3 regions of the Lentzea sp. NPDC054927 genome follow, and region 1 is predicted to be linked to each of the others. Evidence: riboswitches for the same ligand, from Rfam matches in the RefSeq annotation. Region 1 holds a riboswitch; each other region holds the start of a gene.

Region 1 (5,141 bases):
GCCGCCCGCGCGAAGAACTCCGTGTCCTTGGGCAACGCACCCGGCCAGCCGCCCTCGATGAACCCCACGCCGAGCCCGTCCAGCAGCCGCGCCACCGCGAGCTTGTCCGTGACGGAGTACGAAATGCCCTCACGTTGTGCGCCATCGCGCAACGTCGTGTCGTAGACGTGGAAGTCGTCGTTCGGGCCGGTCATGGGGGTCATCTCCTCATCCGGGCAAACAAAAAGACCCCCCGCGGGATGCGAGAGGTCTGCGCGTCGGGTGCCAGGGGCGGCAACTACCCGACGCGCTCGTCAATAATCGTGGCGATGTGCTGAGCCATGACGCGGATGCTGCCACAGCTCAGCACGGCGTACCAAGCGCCGGGAGGAAATCTCCCACTATCTGGTCACGGGTTCACGCCTGTGACCCGTGCTTCCTGGGGCTCACGCGCCGGCCAGGAACTTCGCGAACGCCTCGATCGACGCCGGGTTCCGCGGCCCCTCCACCAACGCCGCGTACGGCAGTGCGTAGAAGCGCTTGTTCTGCACGGCCGGCGAGTTGGCGAGCGGCGCGAACCCCTGCAGGAACGCCTGCTTCTGCTCCGGTGTGTTCGCCTCGCCGTCGGCGTAGTCCACGATCAGCACGACGTCCGGGTTGCGCTGCACGACGGTCTCCCAGTTGACCGTGGTCCAGCTGTCGTTGAGGTCGCCGAAGATGTTGTCGCCGCCGGCCTTCGAGATCACGTCCTGGGGCGCCGCGTTCTTGCCCGAGGTGAACGGCTGGTCCTGGCCGCTGTCGTAGAGGAACACCTTGGGCCGCGGCTTGCCGGCCATCAGGCGTCCGGCGTTCTCGATCTGCTGCTGGTAGCCCTTGACGAGTTCTTCGGCCTTGGCCTCGACGCGGAAGATCTTCCCGAGGTTGCGCAGGTCCGTGTACAGCGCGTCGAGAGCGGGCATGATGCCGCGTTGCTTGCCGATGCCGTTGCGGCACGCCTCGGTGAGTTGGTAGGTGCCGATGCCGAGTTGCTTCAAGGCGTCCGGGGTGAAGCCGGTGCTCTCGCTGAAGCCGTAGTTCCAGCCGGCGAACACCAGGTCGGCGTTGGCGCCCTGCACGACCTCCTTGGAGATCTTGTCGGACAGGTGCTTCGCGGTGTCGAAGTCGGACTTCCACGGGGAGGTGCGCAGGTCCACGGTGTCGCGGCCGTTCACGACGTAGCCGGCCATGCGGTCCTTGAGGCCCAGCGCGAACATCAGTTCGGTGATGCCCGTGTCGTTGGTGACCACTTTGGACGGCACCTTGTCGAACGTCACCTGCTGGCCGCAGTTCGTGATGGTCACCGGATCGGACGCGGAGGTGTCCTGTGCGAGGGTGGCGCCGCAGCCGGACAGCAGGAGCGCGGCGGCGCAAAGGACGGTTCTCAAGGGGTGACCTCCTGGTCGAACAGGAGCTGGGGAACTCCCGTGGTGGGGTGCCGGACGACGTGTGCGGTGACGTGGAAGACCTTGGCGATCAGTTCGGGCACCAGGACCTCCTCCGGTGTGCCGGACGCGACCAGGCGGCCTTCGTCGAGCACGTACAACCTGTCGCAGTAGGACGCGGCGAGGTTCAGGTCGTGCAGGACGGTCAGGACGGTGATGCCCAGACCTCGGGTGAGCGTCAGCACGTCCAGCTGGTGGCGGATGTCGAGGTGGTTGGTCGGCTCGTCCAGCACGAGCACGCGCGGTTCCTGGGCGATCGCCCGCGCGATGAGCACGCGCTGCCGTTCGCCGCCGGAGAGGCTGAGGTAGCTGCGCTCGGCCAGGTGGGTGACGTCCACTGTGGCCAGTGCGGTGGCGACCACCCGCAGATCCCGGGTGGGGTCGCGGTCGTGCGGCAGCCTGCCCATCTCCACGACCTCGGTGACGGTGAAGTCGAACTCGACCTGCGACTCCTGGGTGAGGGCGGAGAGGTCGCGGGCGATGTTGTGTCGCTTGTGGACGTTCTGGCCGTCGAGCAGGACCGTGCCGGCGTCCGGTTTCAACGAGCGGTACACGCAGCGCAGGGTGGTCGACTTGCCGCTGCCGTTCGGGCCGACGATGCCGACGACCTCGTTCGCGGCGTGCAGCGTGATGTCCTCGACGATGTTCCGGACGGTGACGCCGGCGAGCTCGACGCGCATCAGCGGCCTCCGAACACGTACGCCTTGCGGCGCATCAGGAGAATGAAGCACGGCACGCCCAGCGCGGCCGTGATGACGCCGAGCGGCAGCTCTTCCGGTGCCGCGAGCATCCGTGCGGCCACGTCGACCCAGACCAGGAACGAGGCTCCGGCGAGTGGGGCCAGGGCCAGCACCTTGCGGTGGTCGGCGCCCACGACCATGCGGGTGAGGTGCGGCAGCATCAGGCCGACGAACCCCACCGCCCCGCTGACCGCCACCAGCACGCCGGTGATGGCAGCGGTGACGATGAACAGGTGCGTGCGGAACCGGTTGACCTCGACGCCGAGCGTGGTCGCGGTCTCGTCGCCCATCGCCAGGGCGTTCAGCGGCCGCGCCTTGGCCAGCAGGTAGACGATTCCGAGCACGGTCACCGCGGTGGCGATCGGCAACGACTGCCAGGTCGCGCCGCCGAGACTGCCGAGCAACCAGAACATGGCCGCCCGCGCCGCTTCACCGTGCGGCGCCTGGAACACCAGCAGCATCGCCACGGCGGAGAACCCGTACGCCAGCGCGGTTCCGGTCAGCACGAGCCGCAACGGTGTGAGCCCTCGGCTCGTGCGCGCGGTGATGTACACCAGCGCGGTGGCGCCGAGACCCGTCAGGAAGGCGCCGGTCGACAGGGCGTAGACACCGAGGCCGGACAACACTCCGAGCGTCGCCACCGCCGTCGCGCCGACGCTCGCACCCGATGAGATGCCGAGCACATAAGGGTCCGCCAGCGCGTTGCGGACCATCGCCTGGATGGCGACGCCGACCGTGCTGAGGCCGGCACCGACCACCGCGGCGAGCAGGACGCGGGGAAGCCGGATGTCCCAGACGATGTGGTACTGCCCGGAGAGGTCGGCGGGGATGGTGCCGCCGGTGAGCGCCGCCCACAGCAGTTCGAGGGTCACGCCGAACGGGACGGAGACGGGGCCGAGGGCCACGCCCGCGACGATGCTGACGGCGAGCACGCCGACGAGCACGCTGATCTTGCCGAGCACGGTGTTGATCGCTGGGTCCCTTCCCGCAGTCCACGGCAGGAGTCGGAGGTTCTCTGCACGCCGTGTGCGGGTATTCGGGCTCGTCCCTGACTCAGGGACCTACCGTTGCGGGTCAGCGCCGGATTTCGACCGGACTTCCCCCGTGCACGACCTCCGCACTGTAACTCACGGCCGTCTGCACAAATCCGCGGTGAGATGCGTCTGGTGGGCATGGACCTCGGAGAGCGAAGACGGCTGCGGCGCGAGCAGCTGCGGGCCGAGCACGGCACCACCAAGGTGATCCACAGGGACGATCCCCGCGTTGCCGTGCTCGTGGTCACCCTGGTGATCGCGGGCTCCATGATCGGTGGTTTTGCCCACATGCCGATCGGCACCGCGCTGAACGACCTCTACTGCACGCCTGCGTCCTGCGCGGCGCTGCCGCAGGTGCTGACCGGCTGGGCGATCGCGGTGGCGCCGCTGCCGGTGTACCTCTGGAGCCGCACCGCGGCACTCCACCTGGGGGTGTTCCTGGTCGGCTTCATGGGCACGCTGTTCATCACGTCCAACCAGGACATCCCGGTCGACGTCAACCCGATCACCGGCCTCTGGGCACTGCCGCTGAGCTACTTCCTGGTGGGCATGCTGTTCGTGCCGTTCACCATCGGCATCGCGTGGCTGGTCAGGCCGGCCAGGCGAGTGCTGACAGCGGCCGTCCTGCACTGGTTGCTGCTGCTCGTCCTGATCTTGTGGCTGGCCTGACCCCGCGCCGGAAAAGATCTTCGAAAGTTTTCTGGGGGCTCGTGTCGATCCGCTGCGGAGCCCGTTCGACCTGTGGATGCCAAGGGGCTGAGCGGCCCCGCAGAGACACAGGGAGACACACCGTGAAGTACATGATGATCTGGCGCGCCACCGACGAGGCCTTCGCGAACATGGGCGAGTTCGACTTCGACAAGATGCTGGAGACGGTCGGCCGCTTCAACGAGGAGATGATCCGCGCCGGCGTGCTGCTGTCCGCCGAGGGTCTGGCCGACCCGTCCGAGGGCGTGGTCGTCGACTACTCCACCGAGCCGCCGGTCGTCACGGACGGCCCGTACGGCGAGACCAAGGAGCTGTTCAACGGCTTCTACATCATCAACGTCGCCTCGAAGGAAGAGGCGATCGAGTGGGCCAAGCGAGCCCCGATGACCGGGCCCGGGTTCAAGACCGAGATCCGCAGGGTGCCGACGATCGACGAGTTCCCGCAGGACAACGAGTGGATCAAGAAGGAGCGCGCCTGGCGTGAGGCCAACGGCCAGCTCTGATCAGCGCGGGAGACGCCGAAGCCCCGGCCGGGACATTCCGGCCGGGGCTTCAAAACACCGGCGTGAACTGCACGTGGCCCGACGAGCGGCCGCACCGCCTTGGAAACGACCCGGCCCCAGCACCAAAGGGTGCCGGGGCCGGAGAAGCCTTGCAGAGAAAACTCAGCCAGTGCGCACGTTCGACGACACGAGTGCCGCGAGACGATCGCCGATGGCGTAGGTGGCCCCAGGCGACTGGTGGTCCCTGGTCGCGAGATCAAAGGCCACGGAGGCCTCGATCCGGCGCGCCGACTCGTGCTCGCCCAGGTGGTCGAGCAGCAGCGCCACCGACAGCACCGCGGCGGTCGGGTCCGCGATGCCCTGGCCCGCGATGTCCGGTGCCGAGCCGTGCACGGGCTCGAACATCGACGGGTTGCGCCGCGTCACGTCCATGTTTCCCGACGCGGCCAGGCCGATGCCACCCGTGACGGCGGCGGCGAGGTCGGTCAGGATGTCGCCGAACAGGTTGTCCGTCACGATCACGTCGTAACGGCCGGGGTCGGTGACCAGGTGGATCGTCGCCGCGTCGACGTGCTGGTAGGCCACGGTGACGTCCGGGTGCTGCAACGAGACCTCCTCCACCACGCGCGACCACAACGAGCCGGCGTGCGTGAGGACGTTCGTCTTGTGCACCAGCGTCAGATGGCGACGCGGACG
Region 2 (5,141 bases), on a different contig from region 1:
ACGTGGCCCTGCACGATCTCGGCCTGCTGGCGCGCCGCGGCGGCGACGGCCAGCTGCAACGTCGACATCACGGCCTGGGAGAGCTGCGTGGTGCTGAGCCGCTTCGCGTCCTCGGTGAACCGGATTTCCTTGATGGAACCGGACAAACCCGCGACCACCGTCACGGAACGGTCGGGGGACTGGGCGCTGGCTTCCACTGTTCTGAGCTCGGTGCCCATCGCGTCGTACCCGGCGGCACGGGCCTCGGCCGCACGGTTGGCCTGCTCGAAGAACTCGAGCTTCTGACGCATCTCTTCCAGCAACTCGGCGCTGTCAGGCATGCGCCGAACGTACCAATGCCGCCTGGGCGGGGTGGCCGTACCCTCGGCCACCCCACACCATCAGGCGACAGCAGTCTTTTCGACGGCCTTGATCCTGCGCGTGGCCGGGTCGATCAGCAGGCCGAACACCACGCCGAGACCGACGTAGAGCGTGGCGAGCTGGGCGAGCGAACTGAGGCGGAACTGCCACAGCACGTTCACCGGCATGTCCGCGGGGATCGTGTCCGGCGGCGCGGGGAACGCCACGAGGACCACGGCGACGGCCGCGGCCACCGCGAGCAGCACCGCGGTGACCCGCAGCGGCTGCGACTGGGCGCGCAGCTGCTCGGCGAGCCAGCTGGCACCCCACACGATCACCAGACCGGCCACCACCACACCGAGGTAGAGCGCGGTCCGGTAGTTCACCGTCTCCGGGTCGCCCACGGCGGGCGGGTTGGCCGGGTACTTGAGCCACGGCAGCAGCGCCACCGCACCGAACACGGCGGCACCGAACGCGAAACTGCGGCTGAACGGCGTGCGGCCGGCGAACCAGCGCTTCGACAGCGCGTAGGCCGTGGCGAACACCAGCCCGACCGCGATGCCGACGATGACCACGCCGAGCATGCCGCCCGCGATCTGGGCGCCACGGCTGACCAGCTCTTCCTCGCCGCCGTGCGAATGGCCGGCCTCACCGGCGGGTTCCCTGGCCTCCTCGACCGCGAGCGCGGCGCGAATCGGGATCTCGGTCACCAGCAGCTGCACCAGCGCGGAGGCGACACCGGCGATGCCGCCGGCCGCGATTCCGCGCAGCGCAAGAGACTTGTACGTCGTAGTCATGAACTTCCCTGCCCGGGATCAGAGATCGGGATCAGTGGCAGGGGACGCCGAGCGCGTGCCGGCCGTCGTGGAAGAACTCGTGCAGCATCTCGGAACCCGCGCCGAGCGCGAGACCGTTCTCCTGCAAAACCAGGTAGGTGACGATGAGGCCGAGCAGTGCTACTGCGAAGGCCCACTTGGGCACCTGGACGGCGGACAGATTTGCTGCGGGGCTCGTCATGACGGGCTCCTCCATACCTCGTGGAAGTCAACTCTCCTAGCGGCGCCGCAGCCGGTCTCCTGACTCCCGGATCAACGCTGCCCCCGCGTCTTCCCAGCCCCCTCGCGGGGACCAGTGACGTGCTCGGCGGGGATCGCTTCCCGGTCACAGTGGCGAGGACCGCGCCGGATTTTCACCGGCTTCCCGTCACTGCGGCGCGTGCACCGTAAGTTGATCGGTGGCTTAAACACAACCGGCCATAAGAGTTGTCGTGTTCATCACTTCACGAGTGGGCAGTCACCGCACTTCCCACCTGCGGCAACGCGGTAGTAGAGGCAGCACGACCGACGCCGGAACGTGACTTCGCCCGGAAAACTGATGAATTCTCCCGCTTGTTCGAACGGCGGTGCGCTCATGAGCTGTTCACCGCGTTCTTCCGCTTCCTCGGCCGTGAGCATGCGTGCGCGGACAACCATTTTGAGCGCGCCCGCGATGTTCGACATCGCGTTGCCCCACAACAATCCGCGCGCCACCGGCGTGACCGCCTGGATCGCTTCCACCACGGGTTCGAGCGCTTCAGCGGCCGGTGGGCCCAGTCGCGGCTGGTCGATGCGGACGCTCAGGCCGTTGGCTGGATGGTGGTGCCACCACAGGTTCTCGGGCCGGACGTCGATCGGGATGTTCGCGGCGGTGAGCGGGCTGAGCAGCCGCGCGGTGTAGCTGAGGAAGAACAGGCTGGCCGCTACGCGTGGTTCCTCCGCTTTGTACCGGGTCGCGATGGCGTCGATCGTGGTTCTGAGCGCCGGGCCTTCCAGCAGCGCCGTTCCCGGCAGCCACGTGTCGTCCGGACGGCCCACGTCGAGCGCGAAGAACGGGTTGATGCCGCGCACCCGGCGCAACGCTTCGAGCACTTCGGCGAACTCGGACACGGAAGTTCACGCTACCGGGTGTCCATGCAGGACAGATCACGTCCACGGCCTGGGACAGATGCGACCGCGGTGTGGACGGCGGTCCGGGAGATGGGAGGATGTCGTGCCGTGAAGACCTTCGACTCCCTGTTCGCCGAACTGACCGAACGAGCCGCCACCAAGCCGGCAGGTTCCGGCACCGTCGCAGCGCTCGAGGCCGGCGTCCATGCGCAGGGCAAGAAGGTGCTGGAGGAGGCGGGCGAGGTCTGGATCGCCGCCGAGTACGAGTCCGACGAGAAGCTCTCGGAAGAGATCTCGCAGCTGCTGTACCGCCTCCAGGTGCTCATGCTGGGCCGCGGCCTGACCCTCGAAGACGTTTACAAGTACCTCTGACGGAGACTTTCACATGCTGCGCGTTGCAGTCCCGAACAAGGGCGCGCTCGCCGAACGCGCCTCCGCCATGCTGACCGAGGCCGGCTACCGGCAGCGGCACGAGCCGCGCGACCTGACCGTGCTCGACCCCAACAACGACGTGGAGTTCTTCTTCCTGCGTCCCAAGGACATCGCGATCTACGTGGCGTCCGGCGACCTCGACCTCGGCATCACCGGCCGGGACCTGGCCGCGGACTCGGGCGCCGACGACAACGGCTCGTCGGTGCAGGAGCTCCTGGCGCTGGGCTTCGGCTCGTCCACCTTCCGCTACGCGGGCCCTCGCGGCACCGACTGGAAGGTGTCCGACCTCGAAGGCAAGCGCCTGGCCACCGCCTACCCGAAGCTGGTGGGCCGCGACCTCAAGGCCCGCGGCATCAACGCCCACGTGATCCGTCTCGACGGCGCCGTGGAGATCTCGATCCAGCTCGGTGTCGCCGACCTGATCGCCGACGTGGTGGGCTCCGGCCGCACGCTGCGCCAGCACGACCTGGTGCCGTTCGGCGAGCCGATCTGCGAGTCCGAGGCCGTGCTCGTGCACCGCGCCGCCTCGGAGCTCACGTCGGCCAAGAAGCAGCTGACGGCCCGCCTGCAGGGCGTCGTGTTCGCGCAGCAGTACCTGATGCTCGACTACGACTGCCCGCGCGCGTTGCTCGAGGCCGCCATCGCCCTCACCCCTGGCCTGGAGTCGCCGACGGTGGCGCCGCTGGCCGACGACAACTGGGTGGCCGTGCGGGCGATGGTGTCCCGCAAGGAAGCGAACCGCGTGATGGACGAGCTGGCCGAGGTCGGCGCCAAGGCCGTGCTGGCCTCGGACATCAGGTTCTGCCGCCTGTGATCACCGAGCACGCCCTGCTGGACGTGCTGCCAGGTGCCACGGACGAGTTCGAGTGGGCGTTCGGCGAGGCGCGGGAGCTGATCTCCGCCTCGCCGGGCTTCCGCGGCCTCGAACTGCTGAGGTGCCTGGAAACGCCGTCGCGCTACCTGCTGCTCGTGCGCTGGGACTCGGTCGAAGCGCACACCGTGGGCTTCCGGCAGGGGCCGTCGTACGAGCGCTGGTCCGCGCTGCTGCATCGCTTCTACTCGCCGTTCCCGACGGTCGAGCACTACGAGAGCGCGCTGAGCACCTCGTCGTCCGTGGTCTGATCGAAGCTGTCGTACCACCGGCTGACCGCGCCGAAGTGGCGCGGGGTCAGGACGGCCACGATCGGGGTCGTGAACGTGCGCAGCGAGTCCCTGGCCGCCACGGGGACCGCCAGCGTGACGCTCTTCGGTTCGTGTTTGCAGATCCAGTGGAGCGCGGCTCTGGCGGTGACGCCGGTGGCGAGGCCGTCGTCCACGAGGATCACGTCGCGGTCCTTGATGGTGAGCGGTTTGCCGCCGCGGTACAGAGTGGTGCGTCTGGCGGCTTCGGCGCGTTCCTCGTCGCAGGTGCGGCCGAGTTGTTCCTCGGTGAGGTTCAAGGCTCTGAGCACTCTGGCGTCGTAGATGGGTTCGCTGTCCGCCGTCACGGCTCCTACGCCGTACTCCGGGTGGCCTGGAGCGCCGATCTTGCGCGCCACCACGACGTCCAGTTCGGCGTTCAGGTGCGTGGCCACTTCTTTGGCGACCGGGACGCCGCCGCGGGGGAGGCCCAGGACGAGCGGGTCGTGCCACGGCTGGGTGGCGAGTCGCGCGGCGAGGGCGCGGCCCGCTTCCTGCCGGTTCGCGAACCTCTTCACAGTCCCGCTGACGCTACGCCTTCTCCTGCTCGGCCGGTGCCAGCCAGAAGGGGAATCACGAAGCCGCAGCGGGCAGCCCGATCGTCACGCGGTCAGCGCTCGCGGACGAACAGCGCCTGCGCCGTTGTGCCCACCGGCCCCTCCACGTCGTGCACCACGCTGGTCGCGAGCCCGACCCCGTCCGGCCCGATGGTCGTCCGCGCGTCCATCCCCACCCACTCGCCGACAGGCTGCCGGTGCAGGTGGACGGTCAGGTCGGTGTTGATGGCGTACCACTTGCGAATGTCCACACGGGACGAAACGCCGCTGGCCGAGTCCACCACGGAGAACAGTCGCTCCAACGGCGAAGGCTCGAACCCTTCGACCACGGCGACGCGCGGGCGGGCCCACACCTGGGCGTCGCCCGGGGTGAAGATGCCGCCTGACACGGAAAGCCACTCGACGGCGGCCAGGTAGCCGCCGCCCCAGAAGTCCGGGATCTCCATCGGCACGGCGGATGTGGGCGGTGTCATCGCTGGGGCGTCGCCTCCCGCTACGGCTGTGGTGTCCGAGTCGACGATGCGCCAGGCACGCGCCGTCAGCACCGCGCGGCCTTCGTGGGACAGCGAGGCCGCCAGCAGTTCCACGGAGCGGCCGGGGCGTTCGACCGAAGTGGACACCGTCAGGTCGGCCACCGGGACCGGGCCGAGTACCTCGAAGGTCACGCGGGCCAGGGCGGACGACGGGTTGCCCAGGGCCAGCAAGGAGC
Region 3 (5,141 bases), on a different contig from region 1:
GGTCCTCCACCAAGCGGACGACCGGTCCGCTCAATACGGTGCGGACTGGCAGTCCGCCTATGCCGAGGAGCTGGAATGGAACGTGCCGATGCCTCCCGCAACCGCGCCGCCGTTCTGGCGGCGGCCACCGGCCTCATCTGTGAACGCGGCATCGAGGCAGTGTCGATGGACGACATCGCGGCGGCGGCCGGCGTGGGTAAAGGAACCGTGTTCCGAAGATTCGGTGACAAGTCGGCACTGGTGGAGGCCGTCGTGGGGGAGACGGCGGCGTCCTGGATCAACGTCGCTTCGCTGGAAGCCCGCACCGCGGCGGAGTTCGCCAGAACGCTGTTCGACCACGTGCTGGCCTCTTTGCCGTTGGTCATCGCGTTGGAGCGTTCGAAGACGCTCACCGGCGACGTTCACTTCGACATCGTCGTGAAGCGGCTCGCGAAGCTGGTCGGCTCGGCCTTCAAAGCACACGCCTTGCTCGCCGTGTTGAGGGGAGAGCACATTGCGTTCCTGCTCGACCGGGGCATGACCGCCTTTGACATCCGGGCCGGCGTTATCTCGCTCGCCGACGCGCTCGCGGCTGAGGTTTGATGCTGGGGTGTTGAACCGCCAGCTCTCCGGAGTCACGAAGCGAACCCTGCTCGAAGAGCTCGGCCCGGTGCCGGACGTCGAGCCCGACCGCTACGGCGACGGCGGCCCGGTGGGCGCGCTGGAGGAGCGGGTCGCGCAGCTGCTGGGCACCGAGGCCGCGTTGTTCGTGCCGACCGGGACGATGGCGCAGCAGATCGCGCTCAAGTGCTGGGCCGACCGCACGCACAACCCGATCGTCGCGATGCACCCGCAGGCGCATCCGCTCAACCACGAGGACGACGCGCTGACCGTGCTGTCCGGGCTGCGTCCGATCAAGGTGCCGAACTCCGAGGTGGCCACCTGTCCTGAGCCGTACGGGACGCTGCTGCTCGAGGTGCCGGACCGCGAGGCCGGGTTCGTCCTGCCTACCTGGGACGAGCTGACCACGCTGGTGGATCAGGCCCGCGAACGGGACGCGGTCGTGCACCTCGACGGCGCGCGGCTGTGGGAGAGCACGTTCGGGCTGGGCAAGCCGCTGCCGGAGATCGCCGGTCTGTTCGACTCGGTGTACGTCTCGTTCTACAAGTCGCTGGAGGGCATGTCCGGCGCGGCGCTCGCGGGCAGCCAGGACTTCGTCGACCAGGCACGTGTCTGGCGGCACCGGTACGGCGGCATGCTGTTTCAGCAGTGGCCGGCGGCGTTGTCCGCGATGCACGGCCTGGACACGGTGCTCCCGAAGCTCGGCAGCTACGTCGAGCACGCCAAGGTCGTGGCCGGGGCGATGGGCCTGCCGGAGCCGCACACCCACCAGTTCGCGCTGCACCTACCGGGTGACCCGAAGCTGCTGACGGAGCTGAGCGGCAAGTTCCTCGGCTCGTTCTGGCGGGACGGCACGCTCGCCAAGACCGAGATCACCGTGGCCGCGCCCGCGCTGGAATGGACCGCTGACGAGGTCCGGGAGGCCTGGGCGGAGTTCCAGAGCCTGCTCTGAGGGCGATGTCGCTCACCTGGCTGTTGGTAGCGCGGGTGCGAAATGCGACGATGCCGGGGCTGTGAGGGGAGTGCGAGGAAGCCGGTGCGAATCCGGCGCCGTCCCGCGACTGTGACCGGTCTGAAGGAGAAGCCGGGAGTCAGGAACTCGCCCCTCTCTTGATCACCGACCGCGGGCGTGGACACCCGAGGAAGGACTTCGCCGAGCATGTACCCCTTTTCGGCTGTCGTCGGACATGACGACCTCCGGCTGGCCCTCCTGTTGAACGCCGTGCATCCCGGCATCGGCGGTGTTCTCGTGCGCGGCGAGAAGGGGACCGCGAAGTCGACGATCGTGCGTGCCCTGGCCGCGCTGCTGCCGGAACTCGACCTCTCACAGGGCTGCCGTTTCGGCTGCGTGCCCGGCAGCACCGACTGCCCGGACGCGCCGCACGAGAATGTTGAACGCCGTCCGGCCAAGCTGGTCGAACTGCCCGTGGGCGCCACCGAGGACCGCCTGGTCGGCTCGCTCGACCTGGAGAAGGCGCTGACCGAGGGCGTGCGGGCGTTCCAGCCCGGTCTGCTCGCCGCCGCGCACCGGGGCGTGCTCTACGTCGACGAGGTCAACCTGCTGCACGACCACTTGGTCGACCTGCTCCTGGACGCCGCCGCGATGGGGCGCGCGCACGTCGAACGCGAAGGCGTGTCGATCTCGCACCCGTCCCAGTTCCTGCTGGTCGGCACCATGAACCCGGAGGAGGGCGAGCTGCGGCCGCAGCTGCTCGACCGGTTCGGGCTGACCGTGGCGGTGAAGGCGGCGCGTGACGTCGGCGTCCGCACCGAGGTGATCCGGCGCCGGCTGGCCTACGAAGCCGACCCCGTGACGTTCGCGGCGAAGTGGGCTGAAGAAGACGCGGCGCTCAAGCGGCAGATCGAGCACGCCCGCGAGAAGCTCAAAGCTGTGTCCCTTCCGGACGGTGAACTGCGCCGGATCGCCGCTGTCTGCGCGGCTTTCGAGGTCGACGGCATGCGTGCGGACCTCGTCGTCGCCCGCGCCGCCACCGCGCACGCCGCCTGGCGAGGTGCGGATCAGGTCGAGGAGACCGACGTCGAGGTCGCGGTCCGGCTCGCCCTGCCGCATCGGCGCCGCCGCGACCCGTTCGACGAGCCCGGCATCGAGGAGCAGCAGCTCGAGGACGCGATGCGCCAGGCAGCCGAGCACGCCGAAGAACCGGAGGAGGGCCCGGACGACGACGGCCCCGGCGGTGGCGACCTGCCCGAACCGCAGGAAGGCCCCGCGGGCAACGGAAACGCGCCGCAGGACCGTCCGGCACCGGAACCCGCGCCCGCGTTCAAGGCACGGCTGCTGGAGGTGCCCGGAGTCGGCGAAGGCGCGCCGGGCAAGCGTTCCAGGGCCCGTGCCCGCACCGGCCGGATCGTGCGGTCGTCCAAAGTGGACGGCAACGGTCTGCACCTCGTCGACACGCTCACCAACGCGGCACCGCACCAGCAGGCGCGCGGCCGCAGCGGCCCCGGACTCCTCCTCACCGCGGGAGACCTCCGCAAGGCGGTCAGGGAAGGCAAGGAGTCGAACCTCGTCCTGTTCGTCGTCGACGCCTCCGGCTCGATGGCGGCACGGCAGCGGATGTCGGCCGTCAGCGGCGCCGTCGTGTCCTTGTTGCGTGACGCCTACCAGCGCCGGGACAAGGTCGGCGTGGTGACGTTCCGCGGCAACCAGGCCGAAGTCGCTTTGCCGCCAACGACTTCCGTCGACGCGGCGGCCACCCGTCTGAAGAAGATGCGCACCGGCGGCAGGACCCCGCTCGCGGACGGACTGCTCAAGGCCCACCGCGTCCTGGAGATCGAACGGCTGCGCGACCCGCAGAAGCGTCCGCTCGTGGTGCTGCTGACCGACGGCCGCGCGACGTCCAGCGGCCTCGGTGGAGACCCGATGAAGGACGCCCTGAAGGCCGCCGGCCTGCTCGAACAGACCGCTGTCGTGGTCGTGGACTGCGAACAGGGCCACGTCCGGCTCGGCCTCGCGCAGAAGATCGCGGAAGCCCTGCAGGGCACCTGCGTCCGTCTCGACCAGCTCAGCGCCGACCACCTCGCCGGCGTCGTCCGGGCCGCATAAGGAGAATCCAGTGCCTCAAGGACAACCCACCGAGGTGCCGAAGGACGGCCTGACCACCCGCCAGCGCCGCAACCGGCCGTTGCTGATGCTGCACACCGGTGAGATGAAGGGGAAGTCGACGTCGGCGTTCGGCATGGCGCTGCGCGGCTGGAACCAGGGCTGGGACATCGGCGTGTTCCAGTTCGTGAAGTCCGCCAAGTGGAAGGTGGGCGAGGAGTCCGCGTTCAAGGCGCTCGGCCGGCTGCACGACGAGACCGGCGAGGGCGGCGCGGTCGAGTGGCACAAGATGGGCGAGGGCTGGTCCTGGACCCGCAAGCATGGCACCGAGGACGATCACGCCGCCGCCGCGCAGGAGGGCTGGGCCGAGATCGCCCGCCGGATCAACGCCGAACGCCACGGCTTCTACGTGCTGGACGAGTTCACCTACCCGCTGCACTGGGGCTGGATCGACGTCGACGAGGTGGTGGAGACGCTGGCGAACAGGCCGGGTCACCAGCACGTCGTGATCACCGGCAGGTACGCGCCGGACAAGCTGATCGCCGCCGCCGACCTCGTGGTGGAGATGACCAAGGTCAAGCACCCGATGGACGCGGGCCAGAAGGGCCAGCGGGGGATCGAGTGGTGACCAGATGGTGAACCGGCTGGTCGTCGCGGCCCCTGCTTCCGGCAGCGGCAAGACCACGGTGGCGACGGGCCTGATGGCCGCGTTGCGCCGGGCCGGGTCGCGGGTCGCGCCGTTCAAGGTGGGGCCCGACTACATCGACCCCGGCTACCACTCGCTGGCGACGGCTCGTCCCGGACGCAACCTCGACCCGGTGATGGTCGGCGAGCACCGGATCCCTGGTCTGTTCGCGCACGGCTCCAAGGGCTGTGACATCGCGGTGGTCGAGGGCGTGATGGGCCTGTTCGACGGACGGGTCGACACCGCGGGCGTCGGCTCGACCGCGCACGTCGCGAAGCTGATCAACGCGCCCGTGCTGTTCGTCGTGGACGCACGGGGGCAAAGTCGATCACTCGCGGCGCTGCTGCACGGGTTCCGCGGCTACGACCCGACGGTCCGGCTCGGTGGCGTGATCCTCAACCAGGTCGGGTCGGAACGGCACGAGCAGGTGCTGAGATCCGCGTGCGACGAAGTCGGTCTCGACGTCCTCGGCGTGCTGCCGCGCGATCCGCAGTTCTCCTTGCCCTCACGGCATCTGGGGCTCGTGACGGCCGCGGAGCACGGGTCGGAGGCCGTCGCCGCGGTCGACGCGATCGCCGCCGCCGTGGCGAAGCACGTCGATCTTGACGCGGTGCGCAGGCTGGCGTCGTCGGTGCCCGCGATGGCGGTGGCCGCGTGGGAACCGCAGGTCGAAGCGGTGGCTGACGAACCGCTGGTCGCGGTGGCGGGCGGAGCGGCTTTCACGTTCGGTTACGCCGAGCACGTCGAGGTGCTGAAGGCGGCGGGCGCGGCGGTTGCGGTCGTCGATCCGCTCAA

The links. Region 1 has a riboswitch for cobalamin ahead of ACWGE0_RS44345 (FecCD family ABC transporter permease). Riboswitches for the same ligand answer to the same signal wherever they lie in the genome.
Region 2: it holds a riboswitch for cobalamin, as region 1 does, so the genes downstream of both, ACWGE0_RS17215 (CbtB domain-containing protein) here and ACWGE0_RS44345 (FecCD family ABC transporter permease) in region 1, are expected to answer to the same signal.
Region 3: it holds a riboswitch for cobalamin, as region 1 does, so the genes downstream of both, ACWGE0_RS18265 (putative cobaltochelatase) here and ACWGE0_RS44345 (FecCD family ABC transporter permease) in region 1, are expected to answer to the same signal.

Annotation. Positions count from the first base shown of each region.
Region 1 is NZ_JBSGXZ010000073.1:10,115-15,255, forward strand. Features, by position in the region: gene cimA (citramalate synthase) at 1-194, opposite strand, end outside; gene ACWGE0_RS44335 (ABC transporter substrate-binding protein) at 426-1,403, opposite strand; gene ACWGE0_RS44340 (ABC transporter ATP-binding protein) at 1,400-2,140, opposite strand; gene ACWGE0_RS44345 (FecCD family ABC transporter permease) at 2,140-3,162, opposite strand; cobalamin riboswitch at 3,211-3,346, opposite strand; gene ACWGE0_RS44350 (hypothetical protein) at 3,367-3,903, shown strand; gene ACWGE0_RS44355 (YciI family protein) at 4,026-4,445, shown strand; gene ACWGE0_RS44360 (3-isopropylmalate dehydrogenase) at 4,608-5,141, opposite strand, start outside.
Region 2 is NZ_JBSGXZ010000009.1:224,312-229,452, forward strand. Features, by position in the region: gene ACWGE0_RS17205 (YbaB/EbfC family nucleoid-associated protein) at 1-320, opposite strand, end outside; gene ACWGE0_RS17210 (CbtA family protein) at 381-1,136, opposite strand; gene ACWGE0_RS17215 (CbtB domain-containing protein) at 1,168-1,356, opposite strand; cobalamin riboswitch at 1,389-1,565, opposite strand; gene ACWGE0_RS17220 ((2Fe-2S)-binding protein) at 1,614-2,264, opposite strand; gene ACWGE0_RS17225 (phosphoribosyl-ATP diphosphatase) at 2,373-2,636, shown strand; gene hisG (ATP phosphoribosyltransferase) at 2,650-3,510, shown strand; gene ACWGE0_RS17235 (antibiotic biosynthesis monooxygenase family protein) at 3,507-3,818, shown strand; gene ACWGE0_RS17240 (phosphoribosyltransferase) at 3,779-4,393, opposite strand; gene ACWGE0_RS17245 (thioesterase family protein) at 4,486-5,141, opposite strand, start outside.
Region 3 is NZ_JBSGXZ010000010.1:186,427-191,567, forward strand. Features, by position in the region: gene ACWGE0_RS18255 (TetR/AcrR family transcriptional regulator) at 166-582, shown strand; gene ACWGE0_RS18260 (threonine aldolase family protein) at 593-1,552, shown strand; cobalamin riboswitch at 1,592-1,721, shown strand; gene ACWGE0_RS18265 (putative cobaltochelatase) at 1,760-3,664, shown strand; gene cobO (cob(I)yrinic acid a,c-diamide adenosyltransferase) at 3,675-4,289, shown strand; gene ACWGE0_RS18275 (cobyrinate a,c-diamide synthase) at 4,294-5,141, shown strand, end outside.